Regions from separate parts of the Paenibacillus thiaminolyticus genome, predicted to be linked through region 1. Evidence: predicted binding sites of a transcription regulator. Region 1 holds the regulator's gene; each other region holds the start of a gene.

Region 1 (3,828 bases):
CATACTTTTATCTATCAACTCATGACATACATTAGTATACCATAGATGATATACGATTTCGGAATGTAAAGTGTTCCATGACTGCCAGCACAGCAAAAAGCACCGCCTCCCTTCAGCGGCGTTAACACGCTGAAGCGAAGCGGTGCGGAATGGAAGAGCAGGTCCAAGCTGCCCTTGGCTATTGATTGGGCAATCCATAGATCTCGCCCAAGGGAGAACCATCATAGAAGGAATAAAACTGATAAAAATACCGGCGCGTCCCTTGCTCGTCCTTACGCTGGACGAAGGCTTGCCACACATATTGATTATCCTTGTATCCGGGCAGCAGCCGCACGATACGGGCATCCGGATACGCCTGATGAATAGTGGCCTTCACCGTGGCTTTATCCACGCTGTCGGCTGCCGGGATCGAGGTGACCCGATCGGGAAATACCCATACCCAGACGGCCTTCTCTTCCTGGTTGACCCCATTAATAACATAGACGACTTCTTCCCATATACTCTTGTCAATGCCGTTTACCTCGGTCAACGGCATTTCCTGCTGCGCGCGCTGCAGGATCTCTGCTTCTTTTACCCGCTCATCGGAATAAATGTAATTGACGTACATTACCAAGGCGACAATGAATAGGATAAGCACGAGGAACGCCAGCACGGCGATGAACCACCGGTTGCGGCGGCGGCGACTGCGGCTTCTGGCCATGCGCTCCTCCCGTCAGCGCTCGAGCAGGCGCTCGAAGCACCGCTCGGCTTCATAGAGAATGCGCTCTTCGTCCAAGGTCAGGCACTGGCCGTCCTTAACCACTTGGCGCCCGTCGACCCATACATGAGCGACGTCTTTGGCGGAAGCGGAATAAATCATATGCGAGACGAAGTCGGTATGCGGGACGAAATGCGGCTGGTTCACATTGACCGCCACGATATCCGCCTTCATGCCGGCTTCCAGCAGACCCAGCTTCTCTGCCCGGAGCGTCTGCGCTCCGTACAGCGTCCCCATACGCATCGCTTCGGCCGCCGGAACCGCCGTCGGATCGCCGGATACACCCTTATGGATCAGGGCAGCCAAGCGCATCTCTTCGAACATATCCAGATTGTTGTTGCTTGCCGGCCCGTCGGTTCCCAGCGATACGGTTACGCCGGCGCGCAGCAGCTCCGGAACCCGCGCCACGCCGGAAGCCAGCTTCAGATTGCTGCCCGGATTATGGGAGACGGCCACGTCATGGCGAGCCAATACTTCGATCTCCTCATCGGTCAGATGAACGCCGTGCGCCACGAAGGAAGGGCGCGAGAAGAAGCCGAGCTTCTCCAGATGAGCGACGGGACGCAGCCCATAGTCCGCGACATTCTGGGCGACTTCCGCCGCGGTCTCCGACATATGCGTATGCAGCGGAAGATCGAGATCATGCGCCGCCTGCACGAACTTCTCGATGAAGCCCGGCGGGCATGTATACGGAGCGTGCGGAGCCAGCATCGTCGTAATGCGGCCGTCCGCCTTGCCGTGCCACTCGCGGGCGAATTGAACGGCTTCCTGCAGCTTCGCTGCCTGCACGTCTTCTGGGCATAGACCGATCGCGCCGCGCATCAGGCAGGCGCGCATGCCGGATTCCTCGACGACCTTGGCCACCTCATCCATATGGTCATACATATCGACGAATGTCGTCGTCCCGCCTTTCAGCATTTCTAGAACCGAGAGCGCCGTCCCCCAACGGACGTCCTCCGCAGTGAATTTTGCTTCCATCGGCCACATTTTCTCTTGCAGCCACGTCTGGAGCACCATATCATCGCCATAGCCGCGCAGCAGCGACATCGCCGCATGGCCGTGGGTATTAATGAGCCCCGGAATGAAGAACAGCCCCTTGCCGTCGATCCGCATCGCCTCGGGCGTATCATGCTCTTGCGGCAAATGTTCTCCCACATAGACAATCATGTCATTTTCAATGACCATCGTACCTGTAACCGCCGTGTGCTGCGCGCCTGGGCGAAGTGACGCAAAGTTCCCGTTACTAATAATAAGTTTCGTCGTCATTCTACCGGAGCTTCCTTTCTCTCATCGGATAAATAATAGGCCAGACTGAACATGTCCGTCGTAAAATCGGCGGTATGCACCCGCACGTGAGGCGGGACGCGAAGAATAACCGGAGCGAAGTTCAAGATTGCCTCCACTCCCGCGTCGACGAATTGCTCCGCGACATGCTGCGCCTCCGAGGCGGGTACGGTGATGATTCCGATGCGGATTTTATGTTCGCGCACGGTGTCCGCCAGCTCGCTCATCGGCTGTACGCGCAGATTGTTGATCTCGGTGCCTACCTTCGGCTCCAGCTGGTCGAATACAGCCACAATCCGCATATTGTCCTTCATATATGCCGTATAGTTGCACAATGCATGGCCCAGCTTCCCCGCTCCGACGAGACCGACATTAATAATCTGATCCAGCTTCAGTATATGGCGGATTTGTTGAATCAGGTAAGAGACGTCATACCCAATTCCTTTGCGTCCAAAATCGCCGAAATATGCCAAGTCTTTGCGAATCTGGGCGGGATTGAGGTCCAGCTTCTGACCCAAATCCTGTGAAGAAACCGTCAGAACCTCTCGCTGCTTCAGTTCCATCAGATGACGTAAATAAACCGGCAGTCTGCGAACGACAGCTTCTGATATTTTCAACGTTTTCATATCTATTTCGTTGCCCCCTCATCGCTCTTACACGCCTATTTTTCGTGCTCGCTTAACCACGCTTCGATTCTGGGCACCAGCTGCACATTGGCCATGTGCTCCATCTTCGGCCCAGGAAGCGAATATAAGAAATGTTTGCCGTAGCTCGTCTCAATGACCCGTGTATCGTACACGATGACGATGCCTTTGTCCTGAGCGGTCCGCACAAGGCGTCCGAAGCCTTGCTTGAAGCGGATAACCGCCTGCGGAACCGAATATTTGCGGAACGGGTTCTGCTTCTGGCGCTTCAGCCGGTCGCATTTGGCTTCGACGAGCGGATGGTTCGGCGGCTGGAACGGCAGCCGGACAATGGCGAGACAGGTCAGCGCGTCTCCAGGAATGTCGACCCCTTCCCAGAAGCTGCTCGTACCGAGCAGCACGGAGGCCGGCTGCTCCCGGAAGCGGCGCGTCAGCTTGCTGCGGTTCCCGCTGTCGATGCCTTGGCCCAGCACCTGAATGCCGCTCGCGCTCAGCGCCTCCTTCAGCGGCTCGTATACATCCCGGAGCATACGATACGAGGTGAACAGGACGAGCATTCTGCCGCGCGTGACGAGCGCTACATCCCCGATCGATTTCGCGAGCGTCTGATTGAAGACCGCGTCGGATGATCCTTTGACGCTGGGGAAATCGCGCGGGATAACGACCAGCGCCTGCTCCCGGTAATTGAACGGGGAAGGCAGAATGACCGTATGCAGCCTGCCGTCGTTAGCAGCCTCCATCAGCCCGATTTGCTCCTGCACGAACTGGAAGGACTTATCTACGGACAATGTGGCTGAAGTGAGGATGACGCTCTTCTTCGGCTCGAAGAAATAACGGTTCAACGCCTCGCTCACGTCAACGGGCACGGCATACATCTGCAGCGACTTGAATTTGAACTGCGTGTTGCCCTCCATCCAGTAGACCGTCTCTGGATCCGATCCTTGCATGAACAGCCGGAAATCGTCGCGGACCAGGCCTACATCCTTCAGAAGCCCGCTAATATCGACGATGACGCCTTCCAGTTCGTCGTCATCGGCCTCTTTCCACTCATTGACCAGCTTCTCGCCCGAGCGCACAATATCGCTGAGACGGGTGTGGATCGATTTCTCCAGCTCTACCGCCTCGGGCCAGCTCTCCGGACGC
Region 2 (3,828 bases), 3.1 Mb from region 1:
CGCCCTGCCGAACGTGCTGTATTGTGGAGCGACCGTGCAGGAAGAGGTTGGCCTTCGCGGCGCGCGCACCGCGGCGAATCTCATTCAGCCGGATATTTTCTATGCGCTCGACTGCAGCGCCGCCAACGATATGACCGGCGACCCGAACTCCTTCGGGCAGCTTGGCAAGGGCGCGCTGCTCCGCATCTATGACCCGACGATGATTACGCATCGCGGCCTGCTTGAATTCGTACAGGATATCGCGGATACTCACCGCATTCCGTACCAGTATTTCGTGTCTCCGGGCGGCACCGATGCCGGACAGGTTCACCTGAGCGGCAAAGGCGTGCCGGCGACCGTCATCGGCGTGTGCGGACGCTATATCCATACGCCGGCTTCGATCGTTCACACCGACGATATCGATGCGGCGAAGGAACTGCTTGTCCAGCTCGTGAAGCATACTGACCGCACCACCTATAACACAATTGTCGAACGCTCCTAGCGTTTGGTCGACAATATAGAAGAGCGTGCTCCCGGCCCGGCCGGACGAGCACGCTCTTTTTGTTGATTCTCGCATGAAATCATAAGCTTATCTCATTTATCCTCCTGCGGCCCGGAGCGCTTCCGCGAATAACGCTATGCCGCGGCCGATCTCGCCGGGCTGCGGACGCGCGAACGTGAACCGGACATACCCCGGCTCCGATCCGTACACGCTCCCCGGAACGAAGACGACTCCCCGCCGTATGCTCTCCTCCAGCAGTCTCTCATCGTCGACGGGCCGTCTCATCTTGCACCACAGGTGCAGGCCGCCTTGCGGCAGCGTGTAGGACATCACGCCGGGCAGCTCGTGCTGCAGGGCGTCAAGCAGCAGATTCCGCTTATGAGCCAGCTCCTGCCGCAGCCGAAGCAAATGCCCTTCAAAATGGGGCGAGGCCAGCAATTCCGCCGCAATGCGCTGCGGCAGCACGCTCAGGCCGAAGTCCATCTGCTGCTTCTCGTCCGTCAGCCGGCTCACCACGGATTGGGGAGCGGCCATCCAGCCGATGCGCAAGCCCGAAGCGACGATTTTGGAGAGCGTTCCGATATACAGCACGGTGCTGCCGGCATCGTTTGCTTTGAGTGAAGGCGGCGGGTTGCCCGTGAACGAGGTCAAGCTGAACGGATCGTCCTCGACGATGGGTATCCCCAGATGCCCGCAAATCTCGAGCAGCCGTTCCCGGCGCGCCGGATCAAGTACGCGGCCGGTTGGATTATGAAAATTCGGGTTCACAAATATCATCCGTATCTGATGCTCCCGGTGCAGCGACAGGATCCCTTCGGGACAGACGCCCTTCTCATCAACGGGCAGGCGGAACAATCGCAGGCCTGCCGTATGGAACATCGGGAGCGAATAGTAATAAGACGGGTCTTCGATGGCCACGGCATCGCCCGGGCTTAACAGACGCTTCGTAATCAAGTAGAGCGACTGATGCGATCCCGAAGTGACCAGGATCGAGGATTCCGTGGCCCGAATGCCGCGGTACTGCTTCAAATACGAGGACAGCGCCTGCCGCAGCGGCACATAGCCTTGCGGATGGTCATAGCCCAGATCTTCATGCAGGGCATGCTCGCTCAGCAGCAGCCGGATGGCCTCATTGGGCGATAAATCCGGGGACAGCTCGCCGCTGGCGAAGTCGATGGGCGGACGTCCCGAATCCAGCGCTTGACGGATTAGCCGCAAGCAAGATTCGGGCGGCTGCATGGCTGCGCCGTCATCCACATATTGAAGCCAATCCGGCATATGCTTCGTTGCGGCGCCCCATCGCGATTTGCTTACCCGCGTTCCGCTCCCGACCATGCTTTCGATCATGCCGGAAGCGCGCAATTCCTCGTAGGCTTGCACGACAGTGCTCCGGTTGACGCTGATTTGCCCGGCGAACTTACGCTCCGAGGGGAGCAGGCTTCCCGGCGGGAATTCCCCATAACTTATTCTACGTTCTATATATGCGGCAATCTGCTGATATAAAGGCTGCTTGCTGGAACGATCCGGTTGCCACATCGCGATCCACCTCTTGTTGTGCTTTGTATGTGATTTTTATCACACATCATAAGTATAGCATCTTGTCTATTTCTCCGGTGCAGGCCGATTTCATCGAAACGTTGTCAACTATGTGGCAGTGTGTTGAACATGGATGACTCCGCTCTGTAAAAGTGGATGGCGACACACGGCACCGTCTGGACTATGATCAGGCATAAGCAATCGCTGGCTGGCGCCTGCCTTCGGTGTGGTCGTACAGCTAACGTCCAGGCCACGCGCCGCAAATGATAGGCACCGTTTCCTGAACGCGCGCTACGCCGCGTACAGGCAGCGCAACGAGTGCCGTCTTTTACGTGAACTCATTCACAAAACGCAGGCGCTCGCAGGCCATCTATCAACCAGAACATATTCAGCTAAAGGAGGCCGTTATGGATCAGGTCATTCTCGCACGGATCCAATTTGCATCGACGACGCTATTCCACTACATTTTCGTCCCGATGACGATTGGCCTGGCATTCTTAATCGCCGTATTGGAGACGTTCTACGTCAGGACAGGCAAGGACATTTATAAGCGATCCGCCCAGTTTTGGAGCAAATTATTTCTTATCAATTTTGCGGTCGGTGTCGTCACCGGCATCTTGCAAGAGTTCCAGTTCGGGATGAACTGGTCGAATTATTCCCGCTTCGTCGGCGACGTGTTCGGCCCTTCGCTGGCGATCGAGGGCTTGCTCGCCTTTTTTATGGAGTCTACGTTCATCGGCTTATGGGTGTTCGGCTGGGATCGCTTGTCGAAGCGCGTCCATCTGGCATGCATCTGGCTCGTCTCGATCGGCACGATGCTGTCGGCCTTCTGGATATTGACGGCCAACTCCTTCATGCACGCCCCGGTCGGTTACGTATTCCAGAACGGAAGAGCGGAGATGAGCGATTTCTGGGCGATCATCCGCAATCCGCAGCTATGGCTGCAATTTCCGCATACGTTATTCGCCGCCCTCGCTACCGGCGCGTTCTTCATGGCTGGCGTCAGCGCATGGAAGCTGCTGAAGCGGCACAATCCCGAGATGTTCCGGCTATCGTTCCGCGTCTCGATTACGGTGGCCCTGATCTCCGCCCTGATCGTTGCCTTCATCGGCCATGAGCAAGCCCAGCATCTAATCAAGTCGCAGCCGATGAAGATGGCCGCCGCCGAAGCCTTATGGGACACCAGCGAGGATCCGGCGCCGTTCACGCTGTTCGCCCGCATCGATACGGAGGAGCAAGCAACATCATTCAGACTGCAAGTCCCTTACATGCTGAGCATTCTAGCGCACAACAAGCTGAGCGGCAGCGTGGAAGGGATGAACCAGATCCAAGCGCAATACGAGGAAAAATACGGGCCCGGGAATTACATTCCTTCGGTCAAAATGACCTTCTGGAGCTTCCGCACGATGGTCTTCGCCGGCGGCTTGATGTGTCTGATCGCCATCTACGGCTGGGTGCTGGCCCGTAGACGTAAGCTGGAGCAGCGGCCCTGGTTCTTGAAGCTGATGGTCGGCGCGATCGCCTTCCCATTCCTGGCCAATTCAACCGGATGGCTCATGGCGGAGATGGGACGCCAGCCGTGGGTCGTCTTCGGCGTCATGCGCACCGAAGACGCGATCTCGCCTACCGTGACCGCGGGCGAGCTTCTCTTTTCGCTGATTGCCTTTACCACCATGTATGCGGTTCTGGCAATTATCGACGCGTGTCTGTTCGTGAAGGTTATTCGCAAGGACGGGGATCAGAAGCCGGACGAACTGTCCCGCACCTACGATCCGTTCGGCAAGGAGGATGCACATGCTATCGCTAAATGA
Region 3 (3,828 bases), 3.0 Mb from region 1:
AGACAGGATCTTGCCGAGATGGGCTTCCGTGCGGTCATTGCCGCAACCTTGGCTAATCTGATGAGCGCGGCGATTGCCGGGATGCTCGTGTAGAAGCGATGATACCATACAAGTAACAACTAGGGAAATAAAACAAACGCTTGGGCTATGATGGCCCAAGCGTTCGTTGTTAGCTGAGAGAAAATGGAAGCTGTTATCTTATTGTGCTTGTACGAATTCAGCCGATTTAATGCCGGCTTGGCGGCCGAAGATGATGATCTCGGAAACGGAGTTGCCGCCGATACGGTTTTGACCGTGGAGGCCGCCTGTAAGCTCGCCTGCTGCGAACAAGCCAGGAATAGGCTGGCCGTCTTTATTTAACACTTCGGTATTCGTATTGATTTTCACGCCGCCCATGGTGTAGTGAATTCCAGGGGCGATTTTGATTGCATAGTATGGCGCGCCGGACAAGTCGTTGTCCATCGCCGTTGTTCTGCCGAATTCGGCATCCTCTTTATTTTTCACTGCGTTGTTCCATGTATCCAGCGTAGCTGTTAGCTGATCTGCCGGAACACCAATTTCTTGAGCTAAAGCCTCGAGTGTATCGCCTTGAATGACAAAGCCCATTTTTTCATACTGCTCAATCGCTTTAGCGCGGGATTTCACGCCGGAATCCAATACAAGATAAGCCGATTTCTCAGGCAGCTTATTGATTGCCGCCGTGACATTGTCACGCGTGTCCAGTTCGTTGGTGAACCGCTTGCCCTCGCTAGACACCAGGATCGCGCCTTCACCGCGGACCGCTTCCCCGATGAGATAGGAGTTGTCCTGCTGTACCGTAGGGTGAACCTGGATTTGATCCATATCTACCGTTACACCGCCGAGTTTTTCAATCATCTTAATGCCGTCGCCGGTGCTGCCTTCTTGGTTGGTTGTCACAAGACCTTTCAGATCGGAGCGAACCTCGGCAATCATATCCATGTTAGCGCCATAACCGCCGCTTGTCACAACGACAGCATCTGCGGCAACTGTTTTCTCATCGTTGTTGTTGAAGAGGACCTTAACGCCGTTTACTTTGCCGTCCTTCTCCGTAATTTCCGTTACATTCGCATTGACGAAAAGAGGAATTTCTTTCTCTTGAACATTTTTCACCAAGCCGTTGACGAGATATTGACCCACTGCGGAGCCGTCTTCAGGACGGTGGGTGCGCTTCTCGTTCATACCGCCCGTAATCGTGATATTGTTCAAGCGAATTCCGATGGAATCAAGCCATTCGATGGCACTTGCGGAATTGTCAACGAAGAAACGAAGCATCTCTTTGTCGTTCGTGCCATGACCGCCTTTTAATGTCTCTTCGTAAAATAGATCATTGTTATCCTCAATGCCTTGCTCTTTTTGGAACTTGGTCTGGGAAGCATTCATGCCGGAGGATGATTTCATCGTATTGCCGCCGGCAATCGGCATTTTTTCGAAAATAACCGGGTTCATGCCTTTTTCTTTGGCTTCAAGCGCGGCAGACATTCCGGCGCCGCCTGCACCGACAATGATGATGTCATATTTATCTTGTAATTGATCGATAGGTGTATAGTTGGCTTGAGAAGCACCCGACACGGCTTCCGTTTCTTGGGACTCCGCCGGTTTTTCATTGCCCTGACTCTCGTTTTGATTCTGGTTCCCGCCGCTACCGCATCCCGCGATCACGAGCATGAAAGAGAGAACGAGAATCAGCGTTGCTGCTGCTTTCTTTTTCATGATAACAACCCCCGTTTTTCTATGATGTTAAGTACACTTCATTTTAATATAATATCGTCCCCATGCATAGTGATTCTTTTCACAATGTTTTGAATTTTCTGTGATCATGCATCGGGTTTCTAGGATGAGGCGAGTCTCGCATCTTCCAAGTCCAGGAACTATATGCTATCATAATCATTTGCAAAGAATCGGAGGGGCCGTACGCCTGCCATTCCACATGGATTTCCCGAGCCGGAAGCTGCCAATGACTGAACACCCACATTGTCTTATAAGGAGGATATTGTTCATGAAAAATGTATATGTTGTGCGGCATTGCCAGGCGGAAGGGCAAGCTCCGGGCGCGCAGTTAACCGCAGTCGGTGTAGAGCAAGCGGACAAGCTTGCGGAATTTTTGACGGACAAACATATCGAACATATCATTTCAAGTCCTTATGAGAGAGCCTATCGGACCATAGCGCCCTTCGCCGATCAACTTGGCATGGCCATCGCTCTGGATGACAGATTGACGGAGAGGGTGCTGTCAGGCAGCAATCATCCCGATTGGCGCGATATGCTTCGGAAGACATACGATGATTTAGATTTATGTTATGAGGGCGGGGAGTCGAGCAATACGGCGATGAAGCGTGCCAGCAGCGTAATCGCGGAAGCGCTGGAGAGCGGATACAACAACGTCGTCATCGTATCGCACGGCAACCTGATATCACTGCTGCTGAAGCATTTCGACGATCGGTTCGGCTTCAAGGAGTGGGAATCCTTGTCCAATCCGGATGTATATCATCTAATCTTCGAACAGGATGCGCCCATCATCCATCGAATATGGACATAATGATGGTAAATGACCTGGCTTATGGCGTGTTATAATGGATTTATGAGGGAAAAGCGGTGCTCTCTGTGGGCGTAAATCGTAAAGAATTAAAGCGATTGATTGATCATATCACCGAGCAAGATGCAGCACTGACCTCCAGTAACCATGCCGTTGGAAAACCCCTGTTTTTTACGAAGGGGTGGAGATGTCCATTTACACAATTAGAACTTGGCACTCAGAATTTTTTCTACTGAGAGACGAGCTCCACTATATAAAAAATGAAGTGGCGAAAATTCATATATACTTCTCAACGGCTGTTTTTACGGGATCCAAGAGACCGCGTCGGATCCTGGGGGCATCCTCGCCTTCAGGGGGGCATAATTGCCTTCAGGAAGCACCATTGCCTTCTGGAGGCATCGTTGCCTCCTGGGGCTTGCACATGTAGAGGGAATTGCTGCTATTTTACAGGAATTTCGGCTCACTGAGTCCACATCCCGAGGAATTGCTGCAAATCTACATCATTTAAGGCCCTTTTGCTTCAAGCCGAAGCGAAACGGGTGAAATTCCTGCAGTTTTGCAGGATTCCCTTTCTGGTAAAGCCGTCCATATCGAATTGCTGTATTTACGCAGGATTTCGCTTACCGAATAGGCGTGTCTGGAGAAATCGTGCAGTTTTGCGGATTTCGCCTGCCGGATAGACGTGTCTAGGGAAATGGTGCAGTTTGTAAAGGAGTTTTTTTCAATGGGCGTGTTTTAAAAAGAAGGGAGCCAGAATCATGATGATTCCATTGGGCCAATTTGAGATTACATCCGGTAAAGTGGTTGTGTCCGATCCTTGCTACGAATTGAATGAGAATACGATAATCATGGGTGTGCTGGACAATGTACGCAACGGTACGTGGGCCGCTCAGGTATATAAAACAGAGGTTCGGGATTGGGGCGAAGCTTGTGCTAAGCTCATAGCGCTCCACAGTTCGGTTGCCGATAAGCCAGATGAACCCGAATGGGTAAGATGTAATTTCATTGTCGGCGTGGACAGCGGTCAAGCGGGCATCTTTGATGTCAGCAAGTATCGAATTCCGGATTCCGAAGCGCAAGGGACGGATTCCGATACGGATAGCGCCTGGTATTTAACCTGCTGCGACATTACGGAAAGCGATGAGGAAGCCGGTGTCATGGAAGGTGGCGCAGTCTCGCATTCTGGCTTCGGGGATGGGGGTTATGCGGCGTATTATGCTGCCAATGAACAGAATCAAATTATTGGAGTCAAGATTATTTTCATCAAAGATGCA
Region 4 (3,828 bases), 2.2 Mb from region 1:
CCGCCCTCGATGGCTTGTCCAGCCATCTCCACCACTTCATCCGGAGAGTCTCCCCGCAGTACGGCGACGACGCCATGCTCTTGAATTTGCTGAATCACTCTAATCTTATCCATCATGATGATTCTCCCTTCTTCGCCCTCTACGGCGTCTATGCTTCCGGGACATGAGCCCGCATGGCGATCACGGACTGCGGTCCCGCGGCGGCCCTCTACCGTTCGATATGCACCGCCTGGTTCAATACCGCCTGCAGCTGCTCGGCCGTCGGCAAAGCCTCCCAATCTCCGAACGCCTGCACGACCATCGCGCCGGTAATATTGCCGAGACGAACCGCCTCCACGGCATCAGCCCCCTGCAGCATGCCAGACAGGAATCCGGCACAGAAGGCATCGCCGGCGCCGACCGTATCGACGGCATGCTCCACCAGCTCGTACGGAACCTTGTCTATCAGACTGCCCTGCACTACATAATTCTTGCCCGGTCCGCCCTTGACGATACTGACTCCGGGCAATTCGGACAAGCACCGGAAGATGCCTTGCTCATCCTCTGTGCCGTACAGCAGCTTCAATTCGTCCAGGCCCGGCAGGAAATAGTCCGCCTGGCGCGCCAGCGGCAGCAGCTTCTCCCGGGCGGCTTCAATCGTCCACAGCTTCAGCCGCAGATTCGGATCGAAGCTTACCTTCACCCCGGCGGCCTTCGCGATGGCGACCGCTTCATAGACGGTCTCGGCGCAGCTGTCGCTCAAGGCGCAAGTAATCCCGGTTACATGAAGCAGCCGGGCCGAGCGGATATAGTCCTTGTCCAGATGCCCCGGCGTCATGCGGCTTGCCGCGGAGCCGGCGCGGTAATAATAGACGGATGATTTCCCGGCGATCAGCTCGCGCATCATCAGTCCGGTCGGCGCATCCGGCGCCATCTCGACACGGGAGACATCCACACCTTCGCCGCGAATCGCCTTGACGATATGCCGGCCGAGCGGATCCCGGCCCAGGCGGCCGCACCAGCCGGCCCGGTGTCCGAGGCGGGCCAGCCCGATGGCCACATTGCTCTCCGCTCCCCCGAACGATTTCATTACCGTCTGCGCATATTCCAAGCCCCTCGTGTCTGCGGAGCTGAACAAGGCCATCGCTTCGCCGAACGTGACAACCTCCGGGGCATTTCCTGACAACGCTTTCATTCTGCCGTTTCCTCCTTCTGGTCTGCCATGAAGCTTTGTCCTCTATCTTAATCCGTTGTCTGCCATACCGTCAACGGCCGACGGTATGGCAAACCTGCCATGAACCATTAATTAAGGAACGGATATGACAGGCTACGGAGTGATGACAGCGATTAGCGGAATCGCCGTCACGATGCTGAAGACGATCTCCGCAATACCGACCTGCTTGATCGTTACCTTCTGGCCAGGCATCCAGACCGCGCGCAGGAACAGCGCCACGAACGGGAGGCCCGCCCAGAGGGGAAGCATGAGGCCCACGGCTGCCGCAGCCACGATATGGACGCCGACAGACAAGCCGTAGTACAGCCGGCTCCCTTTCTCGCGAATCATCGTCTTTACATAAAAAATCGTTCCGGCGAAATAGAGCAAGCAAGCGGCAAAGGCCCGCCAGGCCAGGCTCCAATCCGTTCCCCCGCCTGCCTCGTAAGCAATCGGGAGCATCCAGCAAAATTGGAGGACGGCCAAAAAATCATTGAGGAGATGGCGTTCCCGATTGCGCTTGGCGAACGCCGCGTTCAGCAGCAGCAGCGGAACCATGACGGCGCCCATCCACCATATATCCGGCCGCATCACCAATACGGCGCTCCCGGCGAGCGCGCATGCGGCTCCGTATATAATCACCGGGCCTCGATATACGCTGGCCCGTCCGGTCTTGATCCACTGCAGGCCGGCGAACGATCCGCAATAGGCGGCCAGCCAGGCGATTCCGATCCAGGCGTGAATGGCTTGCGGCTTGCTGGCGAACATGCCCGCCGCGAACGGAATGATGAGCATCGCCCACGCTCCGTGCTGATTCGGAATATAAGCCCGCAGAAGCTTCGCTCTGCGGTTGGGATGTTCCTTCGACATCGTTCCTGTCTCCCCCTTGAAAGAAATGTTGCTTCAATCTGCATCTGTACTGTATGTTACTTGAATTGACGGGCGCTGTCTAAGCTTGGGCAGGAACTTTCGCCATTCTGTCAAAAGTGGACGACGCTTTCATCCTGTTTTATGTGACGTAAATCACAATCCCGAAAACGGCGCTATGGTACGTTTACATCGTAAATATAAAGCCGCAGCCAACATAGACAAATCGATGCGCGGCAGGAGTTGTAGGAGGGAAGGACAATGCAGGAGCGCAGGTGGAATCAAGCCTCCTCCGGGTTGAAGTCGGCCGTGTCCTTAAGGAGTGGAGAGACCTTCGGATTGAATTTGCGGTTCATGCTCATTGTATGCGTGTTTATCGCCAATGCGATTGAGCCGCTCATCGGCACCATGCCCGAGTTGAAAAGCTTGTTCGTTTGGATTTTTACGTTTCATATGCCGTTGTTTGTCTTCGTCACGGGCTATTTCGCCCGCAGCAATCTGAACGGCCGTGCAGGCTGGGCCGTGATGAAGCAAATCGGCATCCAGTATGTCATTTTTCAATCATTATATTCGCTGCTCGATGTCACGCTGTTCCACGTTCCGGGAATGAAGCACTCGTTCTTTATTCCGTACCTGCTGTTGTGGTTCTTGATCGGACATTTGATCTGGCGCGCCATCCTGATGCTGTTCAACCGCTGGCAGGTTCGCCATCCGGTCATCCTGGCGGCCATCATCGGTATTGCCGCGGGATTTCTGCCAATAGACGGAGCGTGGCTCGGTCTATCCCGGACGCTGGTCTATCTACCATTCTTCGCGTTCGGATACGTCTTCCGCGACGACGCCATTCAGCGGTTCGCCGCTTCCCGCTACCGGAAGCTGGCCGCAGGCTTGTCCGTCGGATTGCTGATTGTGCTTCTTCTATGGCCGAACGTGCTCCATCCGGAATGGCTGATGAACCATATGACGTTCCGCGAGCTCGGATGGCTGGAGCAATCCCCATGGTATGCCATCGGGATGCGCCTGTTCATATACGCGCTGGAGATTGTCGCATCGGTCGCATTTTTGGCCTGGGTGCCTCTCCATACCGGTTGGATTACCGGATTGGGGCGGCGAACGCTGTACGTGTTCTTGCTCCATGGCCTCATTATCCGGCTGCTTGTCGTCTCCGGACTGTACCATTATATTACGACCGGCCCGCAGGCCGTTCTGCTGATTGCGGCTTCGCTTGCCTGCACCGTGCTGCTGGCGCAGCCCGCCGTACGGTCGCTATGCCGCCCGATTATCGAACCGCATTGGAACGGTCTCGGCGGATGGCACCGCATGTCGGTGTTCCATCGCGGCATGAAGCAGGGTTAACCTTTTATCAACAGCGCCCCGTACGCTTGAAGCGGGGCGCTGTTCTCATGTTACCGGGCGCTTGGCGAGATCAGGCGCGCCACATACCGGTTCAGCAGCACGCCGCGCGGATCCGCCGCTTCTCTGATGCGGGCGGCATCCTTCCACTTCGGATACATGCCAACGAGCTGCGAAGCGGTCCGGGAATGCCATTTGCCCCAATGCGGCCGCCCGTCATAAGCGAGCAGAATCTGCTCCATATCGCGGAAATACGGCTCGTAAGGCATCCCTTTATACATATGAAGCGCGATGTAGGCCGAGTCCCGGCCGTAGGCGGGCGACAGCCAAATATCATCCCCCTTGACATATCGGCATTCGATCGGAAAATGGACGGAATGCCGCCGCCGCTCCAACAGCCGCTTCATCTCCAGCAG

Evidence for each region. The regulator Rex, encoded in region 1, represses fermentation and respiration genes when NADH is low (regulators of the CRP and FNR family bind a similar motif). The targets are predictions, from matches to a motif close to TTGTGAAATATTTCACAA.
Region 2: a site for Rex is predicted at 2,348-2,365, ahead of FLT43_RS19130 (cytochrome ubiquinol oxidase subunit I). Genes of this name have one in related genera too.
Region 3: a site for Rex is predicted at 1,799-1,816, ahead of FLT43_RS21260 (flavocytochrome c). Genes of this name have one in related genera too.
Region 4: a site for Rex is predicted at 2,204-2,221, ahead of FLT43_RS24915 (YwiC-like family protein). Genes of this name have one in related genera too.

Annotation. Positions count from the first base shown of each region.
Region 1 is NZ_CP041405.1:1,152,348-1,156,175, forward strand. Features, by position in the region: gene FLT43_RS05150 (DUF5590 domain-containing protein) at 179-700, opposite strand; gene FLT43_RS05155 (amidohydrolase) at 713-2,023, opposite strand; gene FLT43_RS05160 (redox-sensing transcriptional repressor Rex) at 2,020-2,667, opposite strand; gene dinG (ATP-dependent DNA helicase DinG) at 2,703-3,828, opposite strand, start outside.
Region 2 is NZ_CP041405.1:4,280,696-4,284,523, reverse strand. Features, by position in the region: gene FLT43_RS19140 (M42 family metallopeptidase) at 1-481, shown strand, start outside; gene pdxR (MocR-like pyridoxine biosynthesis transcription factor PdxR) at 578-2,017, opposite strand; gene FLT43_RS19130 (cytochrome ubiquinol oxidase subunit I) at 2,425-3,828, shown strand; gene cydB (cytochrome d ubiquinol oxidase subunit II) at 3,812-3,828, shown strand, end outside.
Region 3 is NZ_CP041405.1:4,791,628-4,795,455, forward strand. Features, by position in the region: gene FLT43_RS21255 (NupC/NupG family nucleoside CNT transporter) at 1-93, shown strand, start outside; gene FLT43_RS21260 (flavocytochrome c) at 199-1,731, opposite strand; gene FLT43_RS21265 (histidine phosphatase family protein) at 2,018-2,557, shown strand; gene FLT43_RS21275 (DUF4241 domain-containing protein) at 3,313-3,828, shown strand, end outside.
Region 4 is NZ_CP041405.1:5,607,201-5,611,028, reverse strand. Features, by position in the region: gene FLT43_RS24925 (bifunctional 2-keto-4-hydroxyglutarate aldolase/2-keto-3-deoxy-6-phosphogluconate aldolase) at 1-113, opposite strand, end outside; gene FLT43_RS24920 (sugar kinase) at 209-1,174, opposite strand; gene FLT43_RS24915 (YwiC-like family protein) at 1,307-2,062, opposite strand; gene FLT43_RS24910 (acyltransferase family protein) at 2,321-3,415, shown strand; gene FLT43_RS24905 (D-arabinono-1,4-lactone oxidase) at 3,466-3,828, opposite strand, start outside.